2 regions of the Enterobacter sp. SM3 genome follow, and region 1 is predicted to be linked to the other one. Evidence: predicted binding sites of a transcription regulator. Region 1 holds the regulator's gene; the other holds the start of a gene.
What was found. Region 1 encodes CRP, which controls carbon source genes, mostly activating them, when cyclic AMP is high. Its sites were predicted from a motif close to ATGTGANNNNNNTCACAT; they were not measured.

Region 1 (7,344 bases):
TCCCGCGTCTATCAGCGCTACCTGCTCAACCTGCTGAAGGCCAACGCGGCGCGTAAGCTGAAGGCCTACCCGGATACCCTGCCGGTCAGCCTGCGCCAGCTGAAAAAGGTGCGCCGTATTCGCGAGTTCGACGACCTGATCACCGCAAAAATCCACGGCTTCGCCGATGCGATTGACTATTATCGTCAGTGCAGCGCCATGCCGCTGCTCAGCAAGATCACGCAGCCGACGCTGATTATTCATGCCAAAGATGACCCGTTTATGGATCATCACTCGATCCCCGCTCAGGAGTTCCTACCCGACAACGTTCACTATCAGTTGACCGAGCACGGCGGCCACGTCGGGTTTATCGGCGGCACGCTGCGCCGCCCGAAAATGTGGCTTGAGGCGCGAATTCCTGACTGGCTAACCCCTTATCTGGACGGTGCAAAATGATTATTCCCTGGCAGGATCTGGCTCCCGAAACGCTCGATAATCTGATTGAAAGCTTTGTATTACGCGAAGGCACCGATTATGGTGAACAGGAACGCTCGCTTGAGCAAAAGGTCAACGATGTTAAGCGCCAGCTGAAAAGCGGCGACGTGCTGCTGGTGTGGTCAGAACTGCATGAGACGGTCAATATCATGCCCCGCAACGCGTTTCACGGCTGATCTTCCACACTTTTCAGTCAGGGAGTTGCTATGTCTGCCAGACATCCGGTTATTGCCGTTACGGGGTCGAGTGGTGCGGGAACCACCACCACCAGCCTCGCATTTCGCAAGATTTTCGCCCAGCTGAATCTTCGTGCGGCGGAGGTCGAAGGCGATAGCTTTCACCGCTACACGCGTCCGGAAATGGACATGGCCATCCGTAAGGCGCGCGATTCGGGTAAACACATCAGCTACTTCGGCCCGGAAGCCAATGACTTCGGCCTGCTGGAACAAACATTTATCGAGTACGGTCAGAGCGGCAAAGGGCAGTCCCGCAAATATCTGCATACCTATGATGAAGCCGTTCCCTGGAATCAGGTGCCGGGAACCTTTACCCCGTGGCAACCGCTGCCGGAACCCACCGACGTCCTGTTTTACGAAGGATTGCACGGTGGCGTGGTCACCCCTCAACACGACGTGGCCCGCCACGTGGATCTGCTGGTCGGCGTGGTCCCTATCGTTAACCTGGAGTGGATCCAGAAGCTGACGCGTGACATGAGCGAGCGCGGCCATTCTCGCGAAGCGGTGATGGACTCCGTGGTGCGCTCCATGGAGGATTACATTAACTTCCTGACGCCGCAGTTCTCCCGCACCCATATCAACTTCCAGCGCGTGCCGACGGTGGACACCTCCAACCCGTTTGCCGCCAAAAGTATCCCGTCTCTGGATGAGAGCTTTGTGGTGATCCATTTCCGCAATCTCGACGGTATTGATTACCCCTGGCTGCTGGCCATGCTGCAGGGCTCGTTTATTTCGCACATGAATACGTTAGTGGTGCCGGGCGGAAAAATGGGGCTGGCGATGGAGCTCATCATGACGCCGCTGGTGGAGCGACTGATGGAAGGGAAGCAGATCGCGTGAGTTGTTTTGCCCGGTGGCGCTGCGCTTACCGGGCCTACGGTCGTGCTTTTGTAGGGCGGGTCAGCGAAGCGCCACCCGCCAAAAGATTAGGCCTCGATCACTTCATACGAATGCGTGATTTTTACCGCTTTCTCCAGCATTAACGCCACCGAGCAGTACTTCTCCGCAGACAGGTCCACCGCACGCGAGACCGCCGCGTCTTTCAGCTCTTTACCGGTGACCACAAAGTGCAGGTTAATATGGGTGAACAGGCGTGGCGCCTCTTCGCGACGTTCTGACGTGAGTTTGACTTCACAATCCGTCACGTCATGACGACCTTTTTGCAGAATCGACACCACGTCGATTGCGCTGCATCCCCCTGCCGCCATCAGCACCATTTCCATTGGGCTGGGTGCTTTATCGCCGGAGTTGCCGTCCATCAAAATCTGGTGTCCTGACGCGGACTCGCCCAGGAACGTTAAACCTTCAACCCATTTCACGCGCGCTTGCATATTCTTAAACTCCAACGTTGCATTTTTGGTGACAGATTACGCGTGCGTTACATTTCTCGCAATGGAAGGCGACCTGCATCATGCTGAAGCGAGACACCAGGAGACACGCGGCGAAAGCTATGCTAAAACACTCTGGATGCTACAGTAATACATTGACGTTACACATGTATGCAGAGGACATCAAACTTTACTGGCTGCGAAACGTTACGGTAGCCGACTTCCCAGGGTATGGGTAAGAATTCGATTGCAACCCCAGAGTCCGGATGCATCTGATGACTCTGGTGACAGCTTATAACAGAGGATAACAGCGCATGGTGCTTGGCAAACCGCAAACAGACCCGACTCTCGAATGGTTCTTGTCTCATTGCCACATTCATAAGTACCCATCAAAGAGCACGCTGATTCACCAGGGTGAAAAAGCGGAAACGTTGTATTACATCGTTAAAGGCTCGGTGGCAGTGCTGATCAAAGATGAAGAAGGGAAAGAGATGATCCTTTCTTATCTGAACCAGGGCGATTTCATCGGTGAACTGGGCCTGTTTGAAGAGGGCCAGGAACGTAGCGCCTGGGTTCGTGCAAAGACAGCATGTGAAGTGGCTGAAATTTCTTACAAGAAGTTCCGTCAGCTGATTCAGGTTAACCCTGACATCCTGATGCGTCTTTCTTCCCAGATGGCGCGCCGTCTGCAGGTCACGTCAGAGAAAGTGGGTAACCTCGCCTTCCTGGACGTTACCGGCCGTATCGCACAAACCCTGCTGAACCTGGCGAAACAGCCAGACGCTATGACCCACCCGGACGGCATGCAAATTAAAATTACCCGTCAGGAAATTGGTCAAATCGTCGGTTGCTCCCGTGAAACAGTGGGCCGTATCCTGAAAATGCTGGAAGATCAAAACCTGATCTCCGCCCACGGTAAAACCATCGTGGTTTACGGAACGCGTTAATTCCGCTTAAACGGCGTGCCATCGCAAGGTGTCACGCCGTTTTTGTCTCTACTCCCCATGTGGCGCAGGCTGATCTATCACCCGGAAGTTAACTACGCACTGCGACAAACGCTGGTGTTGTGTCTTCCCGTGGCCATAGGCCTGATCCTCGGACATCTTCAGCAAGGTCTGCTGTTTTCCCTCGTGCCTGCCTGCTGCAACATCGCCGGTCTGGACACGCCGCATAAGCGCTTTTTCAAACGCCTGATTATCGGCGGCTGCCTGTTTGCGGGCTGTAGCCTCGCCGTACAGCTATTACTGGCTCGTGATATCCCGCTGCCGCTGATCCTGACCGTGCTGGCGATGACCCTCGGCGTCACGGCGGAAATCAGTTCGCTGCACGCCCGCCTGCTTCCCGCCTCGCTGATTGCAGCTATTTTCACGCTGAGCCTCGCCGGGAATATGCCGGTGTGGGAGCCGCTGCTGATCTACGCCCTGGGGACATTATGGTACGGGCTGTTTAACTGGTTTTGGTTCTGGCTGTGGCGCGAACAGCCGCTGCGTGAATCCCTGAGCCTGCTCTATGTGCAGCTTGCGGATTACTGCGAAGCCAAATACACCCTGCTCACCCAGCATACCGATCCGGAAAAGTCCTTACCGCCGCTGCTGACGCGCCAGCAGAAGGTGGTGGATCTGATTAGCCAGTGCTATCAGCAGCTGCATATGCTCGCCGCCAACAAGAACCACGAGTACAAACGGCTGCTGCGCACCTTCCAGGTCGGGCTGGATCTGCAGGAGCATATCTCCGTGAGCCTGCACCACCCGCAGGAGGTGCAAAAGCTGGTCGAGCGCAGCCACGCCGAAGCGGTGATCCGCTGGAACGCGCAGACCGTATCCGCACGCCTGCGCGTGCTGGCCGATGACATTCTCTATCACCGCTACCCGACGCGCTTTAACATGGATAAGCAGCTGGGCGCGCTGGAGAAAATCGCCCGTCAGCATCCGGATAACCCCGTCGGCCAGTTTGCCGCCTGGCACTTCAGCCGCATCGCCCGCGTGTTGCGCACGCAGCGCCCGCTTTATCCCCGCGACCTGATGGCGGATAAGCAGAAACGGCTTCCGCTATTGCCCGCGCTCAAAAGCTATCTTTCTCTTAAATCGTCCGCCCTGCGCAACGCCGCAAGGATTAGCGTGATGCTCAGTACCGCCAGCCTGATGGGCATGGCGCTGCACCTGCCGAAACCCTACTGGATCTTAATGACCGTGCTGTTTGTCACCCAGAACGGCTACGGCGCCACGCGGGTGCGTATTCTGCATCGGGCTGGCGGAACGATGGCCGGGCTGATCATTGCGGGGGTGACGCTGCACTTCCACGTGCCGCAAGGTTATACCCTGGCAGGCATGCTGGCGGTTACGCTGGTGAGCTACCTGATTATCCGCAAAAACTACGGCTGGGCGATGGTGGGCTTTACGGTGACGGCGGTATATACCCTGCAGCTGCTCACGCTCAATGGCGAACAGTTTATTGTCGCCAGGCTGATTGATACCCTGATCGGCTGTCTGATTGCCTTTGGCGGCATGGTCTGGCTGTGGCCGCAGTGGCAAAGCGGACTGCTGCGCCAGAACGCCCACGACGCGCTGGAAGCGGATCAGGAGGCCATCAGGCTGATCCTCAGCGACAATCCTCAACCGACGCCGCTGGCCTGGCAGCGGATGAAGGTCAACCAGGCGCACAACGCTCTGTTTAACTCGCTCAACCAGGCGATGCAGGAGCCGGGCTTTAACTCGCACTATCTTGCAGACATGAAGCTCTGGGTGACGCACAGCCAGTTTATCGTCGAGCACATTAACGCCATGACCACGCTGGCGCGCGAGCACACGATGCTGACGCCCGATCTGGCGCAGCGCTATTTGCAGTCGTGTGAAATTGCGCTGCAGCGCTGTCAGCAGCGTCTGGAGTATGACTCGCCGGGTGAGTCGGGAGATTCGAACATTCTGGAAGCGCCGGAGACGTTAACCCACGGGCCAATGAGCACGCTGGAGCAGCATTTGCAGCGCGTTCTGGGACATCTGAACACCATGCACACCATTTCGTCGGTGGCATGGCGTCAGCGTCCGCATCACGGGATTTGGTTAACCCGCCGGTTAAAGCGAACCGAGTATTAGCCTTTTACGATCTTCGCGACCGCCGCGGCAAAGCGGGTTAACCCGTCTTCGATGTCTTTGTCTTCTACCACCAGCGACGGCGCAAAGCGCATCACGTCCGGTCCGGCATTGAGCACCATCACCCCTTCGTGCGCGGCGGCGTGCAGGAAATCACGCGCGCGGCCCTTGTACTGCGGCTTCAGCTCGGCGCCAATCAGCAGCCCCATCCCGCGGATTTCGCTGAACACGTCGTACTGCTCATCAATCTTTTGCAGGTGTTTTACGAACAGCTCGCGCTTCGCGCTCACGGCGTTCAACACCTCCGGCGTGTTGATAATGTCGAATGCGGCGCCCGCCACGGCGCTCGCCAGCGGGTTGCCGCCGTAGGTAGAGCCGTGAGAACCGACGTGGAACGCGGAGGCGATCTCCTGCGTTGTCAGTACCGCACTCACCGGGAAACCACCGCCGAGCGCTTTAGCGCTGGTCAGAATATCCGGCGTCACGCCGTAGTGCATATACGCGAACAGATCGCCGGTACGCCCCATCCCGCACTGCACTTCATCAAAGACCAGCAGCGCCTGATGTTCGTCGCACAGCGCGCGCAGCCCTTTCAGGAATTCAGGGGTTGCCGCGGTCACGCCGCCTTCACCCTGGATCGGCTCGACCACCACCGCGCAGGTATGGTCGTCCATCACCGCTTTCACCGCATGCAGATCGTTAAACGGCACGTGGACGATATCGGCCGGCTTCGGGCCAAACCCGTCGGAATACTTCGGCTGGCCGCCAACGGAAACGGTAAAGAAGGAGCGTCCGTGGAAGGCGTTATGGAAGGCGATGATTTTGGTTTTGTACGGGCTGTGGCGCGTTGTCGCGTAGTAGCGCGCCAGCTTAAAAGCGGTTTCGTTGGCTTCGGTGCCGGAGTTCATAAACAGCACGCGCTCGGCGAAGGTGGCATCGATGATCTTACGTCCCAGGCGCAGCGCCGGTTCGTTGGTGAACACGTTGCTGGTGTGCCACAGGGTTTCGCCCTGGGTTTTCAGCGCCTCCACCAGCGCGGGATGGCAATGACCCAGCGCCGTGACCGCAATACCGCCCGCAAAATCCACATACTCTTTACCCTGCTGATCCCAGACGCGGCTGCCCTTTCCCTTCACCGGGATAAATTCAGCCGGTGCATAAATCGGCAGGATAACTTCATCGAAAGTCGCGCGGGTAATTGCTGGTTGTTCAGTTGCCATGTCATGACCATCCATTTTATGTCACAGTGATTGTGAAAATATAATCACAAAATATGCATAAAAAATCACAACAAGGCAACAGATATTCAGCGATTGAGGAAATTTGCCAGCAGCGCGTGCCCCTGCTCGCTGAGGATGCTTTCCGGGTGGAACTGCACGCCTTCGAGGTCCCATTCGCAGTGACGAATCCCCATGATCTCCTGCGTATCGCTCCAGGCGGTCACCTCAAAGCAGTCGGGCAGCGTCGATGGGTCAATGACCAGGGAATGGTAGCGCGTCACGGTTAACGGGTTATTGAGCCCCGTGAATACCCCGGTGCCGGTGTGGGTGACCGGAGAGGTTTTACCGTGCATCACTTTCGCAGCGCGCACGATGGTGGCACCAAACGCCTGGGCAATCGCCTGATGGCCCAAGCAGACGCCCAGGACCGGCAGCTTGCCGGCATAGTGCTGGATCACATCCAGAGAAATACCCGACTCCGACGGCGTACACGGCCCCGGAGAAATCACGATTTTCTGCGGAGCCAGCGTGTCGATATCGTCGAGATCGATCTCGTCGTTGCGGCGGACAACCACCTCTGCACCCAGTTCACAAAAATACTGGTAAAGGTTCCAGGTGAAGGAATCGTAGTTATCAATCAGCAGAATCATGGCGGCTCCCGAAAAAAATGCCGCCCTATTCTACTCAGATTCCCGCGCTTCGCTCACTACTTTGGCAAAGATAGCGTTTAACGCGGTTAAATCTCCCGTTGCGCCACTTCGGTTCGCCGCCACCCACTGCTCGGGATCGATATCCCGCCAGTCCAGCGCGTAACCCGCGTGGAGCGCCAGCTGCTCGAAGAAAACGCGCTGGGCGATACCGTTGCCGCGCATGAAGGGATGCAGCATGTTGATTTCGCAGTAATAGTGGCTAACCCGGTCAACAAACGCCGCTTTCTCAAGACCCACAAGATACTTTTCGCCTTCCAGCGCCGCCATCAGCTCGTTACCCATCTTCT
Region 2 (7,344 bases), 1.1 Mb from region 1:
CGAGGATCTGGCGTGACGCACCGCTTTGTCGATACCCACTGCCACTTTGATTTCCCGCCGTTTACGGGGGATGAAGCGCAAAGTATTGCGAGAGCTGCCGAGGCAGGCGTTCAGGCCATCATTGTGCCGTCAGTGGAAGCGGTATATTTTTCCCGGGTGCTGGATCTTTCCATGCGGTACCCCGCGCTCTATGCCGCGCTCGGCCTGCATCCGATTGTGATTGAGAGGCATCTTGATGAGCACATTGAGAGGCTTGATGAGGTCCTGCAGACCGCAGGAGACAAACTTGTCGCCATCGGTGAGATCGGCCTCGATCTTTATCGCGAGGATCCGCAGTTTGAGCGCCAGCAGACGATCCTCGACGCGCAGCTCAGGCTGGCGAAGCGCCACGATCTGCCGGTGATCCTCCATTCAAGACGTACGCACGATAAGCTGACGATGCACCTGAAACGCATCGATTTGCCGCGCAGGGGCGTAGTGCACGGTTTCTCCGGCAGCCTGCAGCAGGCGCAGCGTTTTATTGAGCTGGGCTATAAAATCGGCGTCGGCGGCACCATCACCTATCCGCGCGCCAGTAAAACCCGTGACGTGATGGCACAGCTGCCGCTGTCGGCGCTTCTGCTGGAAACCGACGCGCCGGATATGCCGCTGAATGGTTTTCAGGGTCAGCCGAATCGTCCGGAACAGGCGGCGCGCGTGTTTACCACCCTGTGTGAACTGCGAAAGGAGCCTGAAGAGGTGATTGCCGACGCGCTGCTTGAAAATACCCGTTCGGTATTTGGCATCACGCTATAGGTAAAGCGCCGGACGGATCACCGTTATCTTCTGTTTTTCCAGCGCCAGCGCCAGCGGCTCAACGTCCTCGGGCGTGGCGCTGCGCCATGAGGCCGCCTCACCGTAAACGCCATGCGCATGAAACGCGTTGATGCGCACCGGCACATTCCCAAGCCCGTGGATAAAGGTCGTTAGCGGTTTGAGATGTTCCAGGTAATCACATTGCTCTGGGATGACCAATAAGCGGAGTTCCGTCAAACGGCGGCGATCGGCCAGCCAGCGGATGCTCTGCTTAATCTGCGGGTTTTCGCGCCCGGTCAGGAAGCGGTGATGCTCGTTCCCCCACGCCTTCAGATCCAGCATCGCGCCATCCAGTACCGGCAGCAGCTTTTGCCAGCCGGTTTCGCTTAACAGACCGTTGCTGTCTACCAGGCAGGTGAGGTGACGCAGGGCGGGATCGGCTTTGATCGCGTTGAACAGGGCTATCAAAAACGGCAATTGCGTTGTGGCTTCACCGCCGCTCACGGTGATCCCTTCGATAAACGGTGCGGATTTGCGGATCTGGGTGAGGATCTCATCCACGCTGAAGCGGTGCGCCATAGGCGTTGCCTGCTGCTGGCACAGGTGCAGGCAGGTGTCGCACTGCTGGCAGTCACTCTCCTGCCACCAGACGCGTCCGGCCTGAATGGTCAGCGCGTCGTGCGGACAGTGGGGCACACAGTCCCCGCAGTCGTTGCAGCGGCCGATCGTCCACGGGTTGTGGCAGGTTTTGCAGCGCAGGTTGCAGCCCTGCAGGAACAGGGCCAGGCGGCTGCCCGGTCCGTCCACGCAGGAAAAAGGAATGACCTGACTAACTAAAGCGCATCTGCTGTTCATGGCTAATCACGCGCGGCTGACGTTCCAGAATACGGGTATTGCGTGCGGCCTCTTCTCCCAGCCACGTGGTATTGGTGCGCGATCCGGCTTCCCGGTATTTCTCCAGATCCGACAAGCGAACCATATAACCGGTCACGCGGACCAGATCGTTACCCGCCACGTTGGCGGTAAATTCCCGCATTCCCGCCCTGAACGCGCCCAGGCAAAGCTGAACCACCGCCTGCGGGTTGCGTTTTACCGTCTCCTCCAGGGTGAGAATATCGCTGATTCCGGCGTGATAGTGTTTGTGATGCGGCGCAACGGCCAGCAGATGGCTGATGGGATCCGGCTCGTCGCCATAGGGCAAGCGCGCGCCCGGTGTGGTGCCGGAGTCGGAGCTAATCCCCGATTGCGCGTGGAGCATCGCGCGGTGCTTCCAGCCGTGCTTCACCGGCGTGTTTTCCACAAACGTCGCAAGCTGTTCGCTGATGCGATAGCCCAGCGCGTTGGCCTGTTCGTCCTTTCCGTAGCGTCCCGCTATTCCTGCTTTCTCACAGAGCGCGTTTACCGCTTCCGCCAGGCCGTACATGCCAAACATGGGCACAAACCGATCGGCATCAATCAGCCCCTCTTTTGCCAGGAAGCTATTTTCAAAGAAGCCAGACTGCCCGTACAGAAAATCGCAGCGCGCATTGATGATGGCAATTTGCTGCTGGCAGTAGTGCGGGAGCGCGCGGGTAAAGAAGTCTTCAATGGATGTGCTGCGTTCAGCAATGGCTTTGAGGTTAAGGCGCACCAGGGTGCTGCCACCGCCTGCAAGCGGCAGGGAGTTGTAACAACTCACAACGCCGTAACGGCCTTTTGTGAAAATTTTATCATTCATCGGGCCATTAGAAATGTGCGGTTTGCTGCATTCACATATGTTTTTTGCCACCTCAAGCAGCAGGTCGTCCGGGGTGATATCGGGATCGTAGATAAAGGTCAGGTTCGGTGCGACCTGCTTCAGCTCTGCGTCGGCACGCAGAATGGCGCGTGTGACGGGCGTATCCGCCGGGCCGATATTGGCGTGCATAAACGCATCCGGCAGCGTACGGTCGAGATAGCGCCAGAAACGTTTTATTCTGCTATCGATCTCTTCTTGTGTTATAATTCTAACATATGGAGTTAATATCGCATCAAGCTGACCGAGATAGACCGGCATCGATGTGACGGACGGAACATGGTGGTAGAGGATGGTTAACAGCGAGAGGGCGTCGTCGAGATCTTTCGCCCCTTCCAGCTCCAGCCACTCTGAACCGTTAGCCAGAAATTTTGCGTAATCCGGCAGAACGTAACGGGGTTTGTAAGGCGCGTGACCTTCGAACATGTCGCAGATAAACCCTTCGTCCAGCGCGGCTCGCGCGGCCTCAGGAAGTGCCGGATAAGGCAGGTTGTTTTCCGCTTCCAGCGCCAGAAAATGACGTTTTTGTTCCGGGGTTAACACCGGGCTTGTCACAATGTGCTGGCAACGTTGTTGCAGGGCGTCGGGGCTGGAGTGGGGCATATTCGCTTCCTTGAGTGTTCTGCGGATGATGAACGGATTGTAGGAAGCCAGCCTGTCGGGGCTTTTGATCCGACAGGGGGTATCGCTGCTTTAGTCGACAATTTACGCGCTAAAGTTTGAAGAAGATCTCATTACAGTAATGCAAATTTGTACGCAGTTTTCATTAACTGTGATGAATGTCGAAGTGTGGATGCGGGTGAATGTTAGAATACTCACAGACCCGCAAGGTAAAATTTATACGGCACTGCCGTTGGAGAATGTTATGACCGATTTAACTGCAAGCAGCCTGCGCGCGTTGAAACTGATGGACCTGACCACCCTGAACGATGACGACACCAATGAAAAAGTCATCGCCCTGTGCCATCAGGCGAAAACGCCGGTGGGTAACACCGCAGCCATCTGTATCTACCCGCGCTTTATCCCGATTGCCCGTAAGACGCTGAAAGAGCAGGGCACGCCGGACGTGCGCATTGCAACCGTAACTAACTTCCCGCATGGCAACGATGATATCGAGATTGCGCTGGCAGAAACCCGCGCGGCGATTGCCTACGGCGCAGACGAAGTTGACGTGGTGTTCCCATACCGCGCGCTGATCGCCGGCAACGAGCAGGTTGGTTTTGACCTGGTGAAAGCCTGTAAAGAGGCCTGCGCGGCGGCAAACGTGCTGCTGAAAGTAATCATCGAAACCGGCGAGCTGAAAGAAGAGGCGCTGATTCGTAAGGCGTCTGAAATTTCCATCAAAGCCGGTGCGGATTTCATTAAAACCTCTACTGGTAAAGTGCCGGTGAATGCGACTCCAGAAAGCGCGCGCATCATGATGGAAGTGATCCGCGACATGGGCGTGTCCAAAACCGTTGGTTTCAAACCTGCGGGCGGCGTGCGTACTGCCGAAGACGCGCAGCAGTTCCTGGCGATTGCCGACGAGCTGTTTGGCGCCGACTGGGCCGATTCCCGCCACTACCGCTTCGGCGCGTCCAGCCTGCTGGCCAGCCTGCTGAAAGCGCTGGGTCACGGCGACGGTAAGAGCGCAAGCAGCTACTGATTGCCAGATAATGCCGGATGACGCTTCGCTTATCCGGCCTACAGGATCGTAGGGCGGGTAAGCGTAGCGCCACCCGCCACAACTCCCCCGATTCCGCATGGAGGTTACCGTGTTTCTCGCACAAGAAATTATTCGTAAAAAACGTGATGGTCATGCATTAAGCGACGAAGAGATCCGCTTCTTTATCAACGGCATTCGTGATAACACCGTCTCAGAAGGGCAGATTGCGGCTCTGGCGATGACCATTTTCTTCCACGATATGTCGATGCCTGAGCGCGTGTCGCTGACCATGGCGATGCGAGATTCAGGAACCGTTCTGGACTGGAAAAGCCTCAACCTTAACGGCCCGATTGTGGACAAACACTCCACCGGCGGCGTGGGCGACGTGACGTCTCTGATGCTCGGCCCAATGGTGGCAGCCTGCGGCGGCTACATCCCGATGATCTCCGGGCGCGGCCTGGGCCACACCGGCGGTACGCTCGACAAACTGGAAGCCATTCCGGGCTTCGATATCTTCCCGGATGACAGCCGCTTCCGCGACATTATTAAAGACGTTGGTGTGGCGATTATCGGCCAGACCAGCTCTCTTGCTCCGGCAGACAAGCGTTTCTACGCGACCCGCGATATCACCGCGACCGTTGACTCCATCCCGCTGATTACCGCGTCGATTCTTGCCAAAAAGCTGGCAGAAGGTCTGGACGCGCTGGTGATGGACGTGAAGGTGGGTAGCGGCGCGTTTATGCCGACCTATGAACTTTCTGCTGCGCTTGCCGAAGCGATCGTTGGCGTCTCCAACGGCGCGGGCGTGCGCACCACCGCGCTGCTCACCGACATGAACCAGGTGCTGGCCTCCAGCGCCGGTAACGCGGTCGAAGTGCGTGAGGCGGTACAGTTCCTCACCGGCGAATACCGTAACCCGCGTCTGTTCGACGTCACCATGGCGCTGTGCGTTGAGATGTTAATCTCCGGCAAGCTGGCCAAAGACGATGCAGAAGCGCGCGCGAAGCTGCAGGCGGTGCTGGACAACGGCAAAGCGGCGGAGATCTTTGGCCGCATGGTTGCGGCGCAGAAAGGCCCGACCGATTTCGTCGAACACTACGCGAAATACCTGCCAACCGCGATGCTCAGCAAAGCCGTTTACGCAGATACCGAAGGCTTCGTTTCCGCAATGGACACCCGCGCGCTCGGCATGGCGGTGGTCTCGATGGGCGGCGGACGCCGTCAGGCATCGGACACCATTGATTACAGCGTCGGCTTTACCGATATGGCCCGTCTGGGCGACAGCGTTGACGGTCAACGTCCGCTGGCGGTGATCCACGCCAAAGACGAAGCCAGCTGGCAGGAAGCGGCGAAAGCGGTGAAGGCAGCCATTACGCTTGACGATAAAGCGCCGGAAACCACACCGACTGTCTATCGCCGTATCACCGAATAGCGGTATACTGATCTGATCAATCATTTTTAAGCACTACGTACGGAGAACAATTATGAAACGTGCATTTATTATGGTGCTGGACTCATTCGGCATCGGCGCAACCGAAGATGCAGAACGTTTTGGTGACGTGGGTTCCGATACCATGGGTCACATCGCGGAAGCCTGTGCGAAAGGCGAAGCGGACAACGGTCGTAAAGGCCCTCTGACTCTACCCAACCTGACCCGCCTCGGTCTGGTGAAAGCGCATGAAGGTTCTACCGGTAAAATCGCAGCCGGTATGGACGGCAACGCGGAAGTCGTGGGCGCCTACGGCTGGGCTCACGAGCTCTCCTCCGGTAAAGACACCCCGTCTGGCCACTGGGAAATCGCCGGTGTGCCGGTGCTGTTCGACTGGGGTTATTTCTCCGATCACGAGAACAGCTTCCCGCAGGAGCTGCTCGATAAGCTGGTGAGGCGCGCCAATCTGCCGGGCTACCTCGGCAACTGCCACTCTTCCGGGACCGTAATTCTGGATGAGCTCGGCGAAGAGCACATGAAAACCGGCAAGCCGATTTTCTACACCTCCGCTGACTCCGTGTTCCAGATTGCCTGCCACGAAGAGACCTACGGCCTGGATAAACTCTACGAGCTGTGCGAAATCGCCCGTGAAGAGCTGACCGAAGGCGGCTACAACATTGGCCGCGTGATCGCGCGTCCGTTTATCGGCGACAAAGCGGGTAACTTCCAGCGTACCGGTAACCGTCACGACCTGGCCGTTGAGCCACCGGCGCCAACCGTGCTGCAGAAGCTGGTTGAAGAGAAAGACGGCCACGTGGTTTCCGTGGGTAAAATCGCGGATATCTACGCCAACTGCGGCATCACCAAAAAAGTGAAAGCCACCGGTCTGGATGCGCTGTTCGATGCCACCATCAAAGAGATGAAAGACGCGGGCGACAAGACCATTGTCTTCACCAACTTCGTGGACTTCGACTCCTCCTGGGGCCACCGTCGCGACGTCGCAGGCTATGCGGCCGGTCTGGAACTGTTCGACCGTCGTCTGCCGGAGCTGATGGAGCTGGTGGGTGAAGATGACATTCTGATCCTGACCGCGGACCACGGCTGTGACCCAACCTGGACCGGTACCGACCACACCCGTGAGCACATTCCGGTGCTGGTGTACGGCCCGAAAGTGAAGCCGGGCTCGCTTGGTCACCGTGAAACCTTCGCGGACATCGGCCAGACTATCGCGAAATACTTTGGTACGTCTGACATGGAATATGGCAAGGCCATGTTCTGATGTCATTGCCGGGTGGCGGCTGCGCCTTACCCGGCCTACAAAACCGTAGGCCCGGTAAGCGAAGCGCCACCGGGCAAAAAAAATTCAAATGAAAAGGAACTGAAGATGGCAACTCCTCACATTAATGCAGAAATGGGTGATTTCGCTGACGTCGTATTGATGCCGGGCGACCCGCTGCGCGCGAAGCACATTGCTGAAACCTTCCTGGAAGACGTGCGTGAAGTGAACAACGTTCGCGGCATGCTGGGCTTCACCGGTACCTATAAAGGCCGCAAAATCTCCGTGATGGGCCACGGCATGGGTATCCCATCCTGCTCCATCTACACCAAAGAGCTGATCACCGACTTCGGCGTGAAGAAAATCATCCGCGTTGGCTCCTGCGGCGCGGTGCGCATGGACGTTAAGCTGCGCGACATCGTTAT

Region 2: deoC (deoxyribose-phosphate aldolase) is a predicted target of CRP. The motif match lies at 3,287-3,304, and genes of this name have one in related genera.

The regions. Positions count from the first base shown of each region.
Region 1 is NZ_CP099971.1:4,438,001-4,445,344, forward strand. Features, by position in the region: gene GVO84_RS20905 (hydrolase) at 1-435, shown strand, start outside; gene GVO84_RS20910 (YheU family protein) at 432-650, shown strand; gene GVO84_RS20915 (phosphoribulokinase) at 681-1,550, shown strand; gene GVO84_RS20920 (OsmC family protein) at 1,637-2,041, opposite strand; gene crp (cAMP-activated global transcriptional regulator CRP) at 2,353-2,985, shown strand; gene GVO84_RS20930 (YccS/YhfK family putative transporter) at 3,043-5,130, shown strand; gene argD (bifunctional acetylornithine/succinyldiaminopimelate transaminase) at 5,127-6,347, opposite strand; gene pabA (aminodeoxychorismate synthase component 2) at 6,434-6,997, opposite strand; gene GVO84_RS20945 (putative adenosine monophosphate-protein transferase Fic) at 7,028-7,344, opposite strand, start outside.
Region 2 is NZ_CP099971.1:709,996-717,339, forward strand. Features, by position in the region: gene GVO84_RS03270 (patatin-like phospholipase family protein) at 1-16, shown strand, start outside; gene GVO84_RS03275 (TatD family hydrolase) at 13-795, shown strand; gene GVO84_RS03280 (YjjW family glycine radical enzyme activase) at 790-1,650, opposite strand; gene GVO84_RS03285 (YjjI family glycine radical enzyme) at 1,625-3,172, opposite strand; gene deoC (deoxyribose-phosphate aldolase) at 3,435-4,214, shown strand; gene deoA (thymidine phosphorylase) at 4,324-5,646, shown strand; gene deoB (phosphopentomutase) at 5,699-6,922, shown strand; gene deoD (purine-nucleoside phosphorylase) at 7,028-7,344, shown strand, end outside.